2 regions of the Ligilactobacillus faecis genome follow, and region 1 is predicted to be linked to the other one. Evidence: predicted binding sites of a transcription regulator. Region 1 holds the regulator's gene; the other holds the start of a gene.
What was found. The regulator CtsR, encoded in region 1, represses protease genes until heat stress. The targets are predictions, from matches to a motif close to TTGGTCAAAAAAGGTCAAANA.

Region 1 (4,652 bases):
GGATGGGTCTTATTAGGTTTCTTTCCCCTTACGTTACCGATCTTATTAGTCTTACTATGTCAACCAGCTAAAAAAGGTGAGAATACATATTTGACTGAAAAGCAAAATAGTGTAGGCGCAGCTTTTTACCGGATGAAAGGTGCGATCGTGTTAGTTTTATTAGTCACGAGTTTGTTAGTCTTGCTGACGACACAAACAGCTAAGCGTATGTTCTTTCAGTGGCAACTCGAACAGGCTTTTGAACAGTTACAGACAAAAGGTCCTGAATATTTAGAATAGAGACGAAACGACCAGAACTAGTAGGTCGTTTTTGTTATAATAAAAATGTAAGCGTATTCTAAAATGGAGGGATGGTCATGTTTAAATTGAGTGAGTTATATCAGATCGAAGATGCTTTAAAAACGAGTGAATGTTTGACCAGTTATGAAATATTTCAAGCTTTAAAAGAGTTACGACTCTACGGAGCGTGTACGTTACGTGATCTAGGTTCTGTAGAAGCTAAATTGGCGCGTCTCCCCTTTGTCAAGGTACGTCCGGTAGGGCGGGGCCATCTTAGTTTAGAAAGATGGTAAGGAAGTCTTTACTAAATGTTAAAGATATGATATTTTCATTAAAACATTATTTTTAATACAAGGGGGAAAACTTATGCATCCAAGAATCGCGATCCCAGCAGATACACTGATCGAAGCTACTAATATCATCAATGAAAGAAACGCACCTTTTGCACCGCGACCAGCGATCGAAGCGATCGTTAAATCAGGAGGCGCACCAGTCATTTTACCGAGTGTTGCGCCAAAATTTGTTGATGATTACATCGATCTTTTTGATGGGATCGTTTTTGCCGGGGGCTTTGACGTTGACCCAACTTTCTTTGGTGAAGAACCACATTTGAAGTTAGGCATGACCTATCGCAAACGAGATATTTTTGAGATCGCGCTTTTGAAACGCGCATATGAAAAGGGGAAAGCGATCTTAGGGATCTGTCGGGGGATGCAGTTGATCAACGTTGCTTTAGGCGGAACTGTCTACCAAGATCTTTCTGAAAATAAGACGATCTATGTCAAGCATTCACAAGATGCTCCTGGAAACTTACCGTCGCATCATGCAAACGTCAGCGAAGATAGTCGCTTGTACCAATTAGTCGGTAAGCGTCCATATATCAATTCACGCCATCACCAAGCCTTAAAAGATATCGCGCCAGGCTTAAAAGTCGTTGCTCGAGCAGACGATGGTGTTGTTGAAGCGATCGAATCAAGTGCAAGTGATCAGATCTTAGGGCTACAATGGCATCCAGAAAATATGTATAAACATTATACTGATTCGCAAAACATTTTTGCTGATCTGATCGCGCGGGCTAACAAAGTCGCTCAAAATAATTAGTTCTTTTCAACAAAAGACTTTTATCTTCTCCTAAAAAGTAATATAATGATAGTTGTTTCCGGGAAATAGCTCAGTTTGGTAGAGCGCTACGTTCGGGACGTAGAGGTCGCAAGTTCAAATCCTGTTTTCCCGATCAACTAGCATAAAGTAGGGTCATGGTAAGGCATGACTCTTTTTGTGCTTGTTTGAGAAATTTGCGCTAATTCATTGCCAACAAAGGGCGAGAAAGTTTATAATAATAGTCAAAGTTAGTCAAACAGATCAAGGATAGGTTTTATGCAAAATCGTAATATTTCCGATATCATCGAAAGATATTTGAAGAGCATATTAGCAGACTCATCGAAGATCGAGATCAAACGCTCGGAAGTGGCTGATCAATTTGATTGTGTACCATCACAGATCAATTATGTGATCAAGACGCGTTTTACCTTACAAAATGGCTATCTAGTCGAAAGTAAACGCGGTGGTGGAGGTTATATTCGGATCGCCAAAGTCAACTTGATCAGTGATCCGAACCTCTTAGATGAGCTGATCGAATATGTTGGCGAAAGTATTAATGAAACAAAGGCATTTCAAATCATTCAAACGCTTTATGAAAATGAGTTATTGACGCATAAAGAGGCACATTTAGTTGCGTCAGCGATCGAAAAAAGTACGCTCGCATTATCTGACATAGCCTTAGAGGATGCGATCCGCGCAAAGATCTTGCGCAGTATTTTAAATCGTTTACGCTGTGCCGACCATTAAATAGAAAGAGGGGGATCTGATGGATTCAACATCTTATACACCAAGTGCGAATCGCGTACTGTTACTTGCACAAGAACAAGCAAATTATTTCAAACACCAAGCGATCGGAACGGAGCATTTGTTATTAGCATTAGCTCTGGAAGAAAATGGTGTTGCAGGTGAAGTATTGAAACAAGCGTTGATCAGCGCCGTTGATATTCGCGAAGAGATCGAACGCTTGGCTGGGTACGGAACTTTAAGACGTCAAGCCCCTGATAGTTATCTCCCATATTCGCCGAAGACAAAAGCGGTGCTAAACGAAGCTTTGCGCCAAGCAATGATGATGGGTTCCTCCAAGATCGGGACAGAGCACATCTTATTAGCTTTATTGAGCGATGAGACGCTCTTGTCTTCCCGGATCATTTACAGTTTAAATAGTGATATTCGGACGTTGCGTCAGTTATTATTACGCCAACTTGGTGTGACTGATCGCCAACGTCAAAGAATGGCAAAACGTGCTAATGAAGAAAAACACCGTTCCAAAACTGAGACGCTTGATGGCTTAGCACGGGATATGACGGCGATCGCCAAGGAAAAAGCGATCGATCCTGTCATCGGACGTGAAAACGAAGTCAAACGAGTCATCCAAGTTTTGAGTCGACGCACTAAAAACAATCCTGTCTTGTTAGGTGAACCAGGGGTCGGGAAGACTGCGGTAGCTGAAGGCCTAGCGCAAGCGATCGTTTCAGGCGATGTCCCTGAGAACTTACAGTCAAAACGCTTGATGATGCTTGATATGGGCTCACTTGTAGCTGGCACAAAATATCGCGGTGAATTTGAGGATCGTTTGAAGAAGATCTTAGAAGAAGTCTACCACGATGGCAATGTGATCTTATTTATCGATGAGATGCACACGTTGATCGGGGCTGGTGGCGCTGAAGGCGCGATCGACGCTTCTAATATTTTAAAACCAGCGTTAGCTCGAGGCGAAGTTCAAGTGATCGGAGCAACGACTTTAGATGAATACCAAAAGTATGTTGAATCTGATCCTGCTTTAGAACGCCGCTTTGCGACGATCATGGTCGATGAACCTGATCAAGCTCAAACGTTTGAGATCTTACAAGGGGTCCGTCCTCGTTATGAAGAACACCATAAAGTCAAGATCAGTGATGAAGCGCTCGATGCCGCCGTCAAATTGAGTACGCGCTATATCACGAAACGTTTCTTACCAGATAAGGCGATCGATCTGATGGATGAAGCGGCCGCGCGGTTAAGGATCGTCAATGCAGAAAAGAGCAACCAACTTTCACGCTCGCGGGCTAAGCTAAAAGACCTCGAAACTGAGTATGAAGCTGAGATCGTGGCAGAAAACTTCGATGAAGCAGCTCTTTTACGCAAGAAAGTCTTAAAGTTGCGCGAAAAGATCGAAAAATTGAATGCGCAACATGCTGAAAAAGAAGCCAAGAAAGAATACGAAGCAACAGTCACTGAAGAAGATGTCGCTGCTGTTGTGTCTGAATGGACAGGAGTTCCAGTCACACAATTGACGAAGACTGAAAGTCAACGTTTAGTCGGCTTAGAAAAGATCTTGCACCAACGGGTCGTTGGGCAAGAAGAAGCGATCAGCTCGATCTCAAAAGCGATCCGGCGCTCGCGGAGCGGCTTAAGTGACCCGACTCGTCCGATCGGCTCCTTTATGTTCTTAGGACCAACCGGGGTCGGTAAGACTGAGCTGGCTAAAGCTTTAGCCGAAGCGATGTTTGGTTCAGAAGACGCGATGATCCGGGTCGACATGAGTGAGTATATGGAAAAATACTCAACGAGTCGGTTAGTCGGTGCTCCTCCAGGTTACGTCGGTTATGATGAAGGCGGGCAACTTTCTGAAAAAGTCAGAAATAAGCCTTACTCTGTCGTATTACTAGACGAAGTCGAAAAAGCTCACCCAGATGTTTTCAACATCTTGTTACAAGTGTTAGATGATGGTTATTTGACAGATTCTAAAGGGCGGAAAGTCAACTTTAGAAATACGATCATCATCATGACTTCAAACTTAGGGGCGACAGCTTTACGCGATGAAAAATCAGTTGGTTTTGGCGCTGGCAATGTGATCGATGATTATGCAGCTATGTCAGCTAAGATCCGCGAATCGTTGAAGAAGAGCTTCAAACCAGAATTTTTGAACCGGATCGATGAAGTTGTGATCTTCCACTCGCTTGAAAAAGACGAATTACATCAGATCGTCAAGTTGATGGCCAAAGATATCGTTAAGCGCGTGGCTGAGAAGAACGTAAAATTAAAGATCACCCCAGCAGCGATCGATGTTGTTGCTAAAGCTGGCTTTGATCCGGAATACGGTGCGCGGCCGATCAGACGGGCTTTACAAAACGAGATCGAAGACCGCTTGAGTGAAGCTTTACTAGAAGGCAAGATCGTTACAGGTTCTACTGTGACAGTTGGAGCTAAGAAAGGTAAGATCACTTTAACGATCAAAGATCCCGTGACAGAGCCTAAAGTTGAAAAAGTGAAAAATTAATGATCTAAACAAG
Region 2 (4,652 bases), 210 kb from region 1:
GCCCTAAGCCAAGCAAAAGTGGTACTGCCACTTGGTCTCCAGCCATTTCACCACACATACCAGTCCATTTACCTTCTTTATGTGAAGCATCAATGATGTTCTTGATCAAGCGAAGGATCGATGGATTGTATGGTTGGTACAAGTAAGAAACGCGTTCGTTACCACGATCAGCCGCCATCGAGTATTGGATCAAGTCATTTGTACCAATACTGAAGAAATCAGCATACTTAGCCAACTTATCAGCGATCATTGCAGCAGCTGGGATCTCCATCATCATTCCGACTTCAATATCGTCTGAAACTGGTACACCAGCCGCGATCAAGTTTGCTTTTTCTTCTTCAAAGATCGCCTTAGCATCTTTGAATTCTTTGACGGTCGCGATCATTGGGAACATGATCGCTAGACGGCCGTAGTGTGAAGCACGTAAAAGCGCACGTAATTGCGTTCTAAAGATATCTTGACGATCAAGCGAGATCCGGATCGCACGATAACCTAAGAATGGATTTTCTTCTTCTGGTAATGGTAAATATGGCAGATCTTTATCTCCACCAATATCCATCGTCCGAACAACGACTTGCTTGCCATTCATACCTTCAACAGCTTCTTTATAAGCTTCAAATTGTTCATCTTCAGATGGAAGCTCACTTGCATCCATGTATAAGAACTCAGAGCGGAAAAGTCCCACTGCTTCAGCGCCGTTTTCGACCGCACCGACAACATCTTTTGGTGTCCCGATATTTGCACCTAAAAGAACTTCTTTGCCGTCTTTTGAAACAGATTTAGCATCTTTTAATTGTTTCCATTCTTCTTTTTGAGCTTTGAAATCAGCTGCTTTTTGTTCATATTGAGCTAATTGGTCAGCACTAGGATCAACGATCGCATCGCCTTCGATCCCATCAATGATGACCATTTGCCCTTCGGCGATCTCAGTTGTTGCAGAACCAGAACCTACAACAGCTGGGATCTCAAGTGTCCGCGACATGATCGCAGAGTGCGATGTTCGCCCACCGATATCGGTAATGAAGCCTTTAACGAAGTTACGGTCTAACTGAGCTGTATCTGAAGGTGTCAGATCATGAGCAACGATCACGACTTCTTCATCGATCAAAGCTGGGTTAGGTAGAGTGACTCCTAATAAATGACTCATCACACGTTTTGTCACATCACGAATGTCACCAGCACGTTCTTGCATATAAGCATTATCAGTCATGCTTTCAAACATTGAGATGAACATATCCGTTACGCTCTTTAGAGCCGCTTCGGCATTAACTTTTTCATTTTGGATCTTGTCTTTGATCTGACCAAGCATTTCTGGGTCAGCTAAGATCGTTAAGTGCGCTTCAAAAACTTCCGCTTCTTCAGCACCTAAGTTTTGAGCCGCTTTAGCTTTGATGGCTTCAAGTTCGCCTTTTGATGCTTCAACTGCATCATCTAGACGTTTGATCTCAGCTGCAGGATCATCAATGCTTTTTTCAGAAAATGAAAGATCGGGTTGAACGAGCATATATGCCTTAGCAGCTGCGATCCCATCGCTTGCTGCGATCCCTTTCAACATTTTCGTCATTATTCAGCAAGTCCTTCCTTAGACATTGTTTCTGTAATAGCTGCGATAGCTTCAGCTTCATCAGCACCATCAGCTGTGATAACGACATCAGCGTTTTGACCAACACCTAATGACATAACACCCATGATGGACTTCAAGTTAACTGATTTTCCTTGATATTCTAATGTGATATCAGAGTTGAATTTGCTTGCAGCTTGAACTAAAAGTGTAGCTGGGCGTGCGTGGATACCTGTTTCTGCGATTACGTGAAATTCTTTTTTTTCCATTGTGGATCATGCTCCTTTAAATATAAATAAGTTTGTGAAGTTCTACAACTTATGAAAATAAGCCGTTCTCATGCGTAGTAATTCGCTTACATTAGCGAGAACCTAAAAGCGCTTCACTTGCTATAAAAAATAATACCATGAATTATTTAACAAGACAAGCGCCCACCTCAGTAATATTTAAAAATATTTTTAGGCTTTGTTATTCCGAGCGTTCGTAGTGATAACGTGCACCCCCGCCTCGCTTAGCTGTACCAACGACATTTTTGCGGTAGTTAAAATTCATTAAAATTTTTTGAAACTCCATAAACTCATCCGTATCGATCTCAAATTCCTCGATCTGACCAGTGTGTAATTCTTCAAGTAGCTTTTGATAATCTTTTGCCATTTTCACTTTACCCCCTGTACAAGATATTATCATATTTAGCTTGATTTTTTTACTTGCACTTCTTTAAAAAATTTGTATAATAGAGCCATAAAGGTCAAAGTTGGTCAAACTTTTTTTGACACTTGCCCAAAACTATCTATAGAAAGGTCGTGTCTGACTTTGTTATGTCAAAACTGCCATCAAAATCCGGCAACACTGCATTTAACTGCTAATATCAACGGTACAAGAACTGCGGTCGATCTTTGTCAAAACTGTTACCGCGACTTGAAAGCTCGTTCTAATAGTAATGAACGTTTAAATAATATGATGCAAGATCCATTTGGATACGATCCTTTTGGCGATCTCTTGCGTAATTTCAATCAAGAAAATCAAAGAAATATGGAAGCAAAACGAGCTGCTCAGCCAAAACCGGCTGGAGCAGACGGTAATATTTTAGACAAATATGGACTCGATCTCACCAACGAAGCGCGAAACGGTAATATCGATCCTGTCATCGGCCGTGACAAAGAGATCGCCCGCGTGATCGAGATCTTAAATCGGCGCACAAAAAATAACCCCGTTTTGACTGGGGAAGCTGGGGTCGGAAAAACAGCTGTCGTGGAAGGCTTAGCGCAAAAGATCGTTGACGGCGACGTTCCCCAAAAACTTCAAAACAAAAAAGTGATCCGTTTGGATGTCGTCTCCTTAGTACAAGGTACTGGGATCCGGGGTCAATTCGAAGAGCGTATGCAACAGCTGATGGATGATCTGAAACAAAAACAAGATATCATCCTCTTTATCGATGAGATCCATGAGATCGTTGGCGCTGGGAACGCTGAAGGTGGCATGGATGCTGGTAACGTCTTGAAACCCGCTTTAGCTCGAGGCGAATTCCAATTAGTCGGAGCGACGACTTTAAATGAATTCCGCACGATCGAAAAAGACGCCGCTTTAGCCCGACGCTTACAACCAGTTCAAGTGGCGGAACCTTCAAGTAAAGAAGCACTTGCGATCTTACATGGGATCCGCGATAAATACGAAAAATATCACCAAGTCAAATATAGCGATGAAGCTCTCCAAAGCGCCGTTACGCTTTCAACACGCTACATCCAAGATCGTTATCTTCCCGATAAAGCGATCGACTTATTAGATGAAGCTGGTTCGCGGAAAAATCTCACTTTACGACCTTTTGATCCAAGCGAGTTGCAAGAAAAACTTGCTGATGCTGAATTGAATAAACAACGCGCGCTCGACGCCGAAGATTATGAAAAAGCAGCCTTCTTCCGTGATCAAGCTGTCAAATTCAAAGAACATTTAGCTAACAACGAGCAAAATGGTGAAGCTCCAACTGTGACTGGCAAAGACATGGAACAGATCGTCGAAGAGATGACCAAGATCCCAGTTGGTGAGCTCAAAGAAAAAGAGCAACAACAATTGCGCACTTTAGAGCAGACGCTCAAAGAAAATGTGATCGGCCAAGATCTAGCGGTCGAACGAACCGCTAAAGCGATCCGTCGCAACCGGATCGGGTTCAATAAGACTGGGCGTCCGATCGGTTCGTTCTTATTTGTTGGCCCAACTGGGGTCGGAAAAACTGAAGCTGCGAAACAATTAGCCCTTGAACTCTTTGGAACAACAGATGCGATGATCCGCTTTGATATGAGTGAGTACATGGAAAAATTCTCAGTCTCTAAATTGATCGGTTCACCTCCTGGATATGTCGGTTACGAAGAAGCTGGGCAACTCACCGAACAAGTTCGGCGTCATCCATATAGTTTGATCTTGCTTGATGAGATCGAAAAAGCGCATCCCGATGTCATGCACATGTTCTTACAGATCTTAGACGACGGGCGTTTGACTGATTCACAAGGTAAGACAGTCAGCTTTAAAGATACGCTCATCATCATGACAAGTAATGCTGGTTCAGGCGATCCGATCGCAAGTGTCGGCTTTGGGGCTGGTAATGAAAAAACAAACTCTCAGATCTTAGACAAACTGACTAACTACTTCAAACCAGAATTCTTGAACCGTTTTGACGATATCATCGAGTTCAACGCTTTGACAAAAGCCGATCTCAGTCAGATCGTCAAATTGATGTTAGCCAAAGTCGATCAAACACTTGTCGACAATGGCATGTCACTTCACGTCAGTGATGAAGTGATCGAAAAACTCGTCGAACTCGGTTATGATCCAAAAATGGGTGCTCGTCCTCTACGTCGGACGATCCAAGAAGAGATCGAAGACCGGGTAGCTGACTATTATTTAGATCATCCAAAAGAAACAAATTTCAATGCTACTTTAGTCGATGGTCAGATCGTGATCAACGCTTAAAATAACTAAAGAAAACGTGACATAAGTAAAAAGACATCTTCAAATTCCAACATTCGGAATTTGGAAGATGTCTTTCTTTATTCTGAAAATACTAGTTTTTAAGACTTTGCAATGTAAAGTAACAATG

Region 2: QFX10_RS01155 (ATP-dependent Clp protease ATP-binding subunit) is a predicted target of CtsR. The motif match lies at 2,306-2,326, and genes of this name have one in related genera.

Annotation. Positions count from the first base shown of each region.
Region 1 is NZ_CP123639.1:428,333-432,984, reverse strand. It holds gene QFX10_RS02355 (DUF805 domain-containing protein) at 1-279, shown strand, start outside; gene QFX10_RS02350 (hypothetical protein) at 357-572, shown strand; gene QFX10_RS02345 (gamma-glutamyl-gamma-aminobutyrate hydrolase family protein) at 646-1,380, shown strand; tRNA gene QFX10_RS02340 (tRNA-Pro) at 1,440-1,513, shown strand; gene QFX10_RS02335 (CtsR family transcriptional regulator) at 1,657-2,127, shown strand; gene QFX10_RS02330 (ATP-dependent Clp protease ATP-binding subunit) at 2,147-4,639, shown strand.
Region 2 is NZ_CP123639.1:220,675-225,326, forward strand. It holds gene ptsP (phosphoenolpyruvate--protein phosphotransferase) at 1-1,564, opposite strand, end outside; gene QFX10_RS01145 (phosphocarrier protein HPr) at 1,564-1,830, opposite strand; gene ykzS (protein YkzS) at 2,030-2,215, opposite strand; gene QFX10_RS01155 (ATP-dependent Clp protease ATP-binding subunit) at 2,375-4,525, shown strand.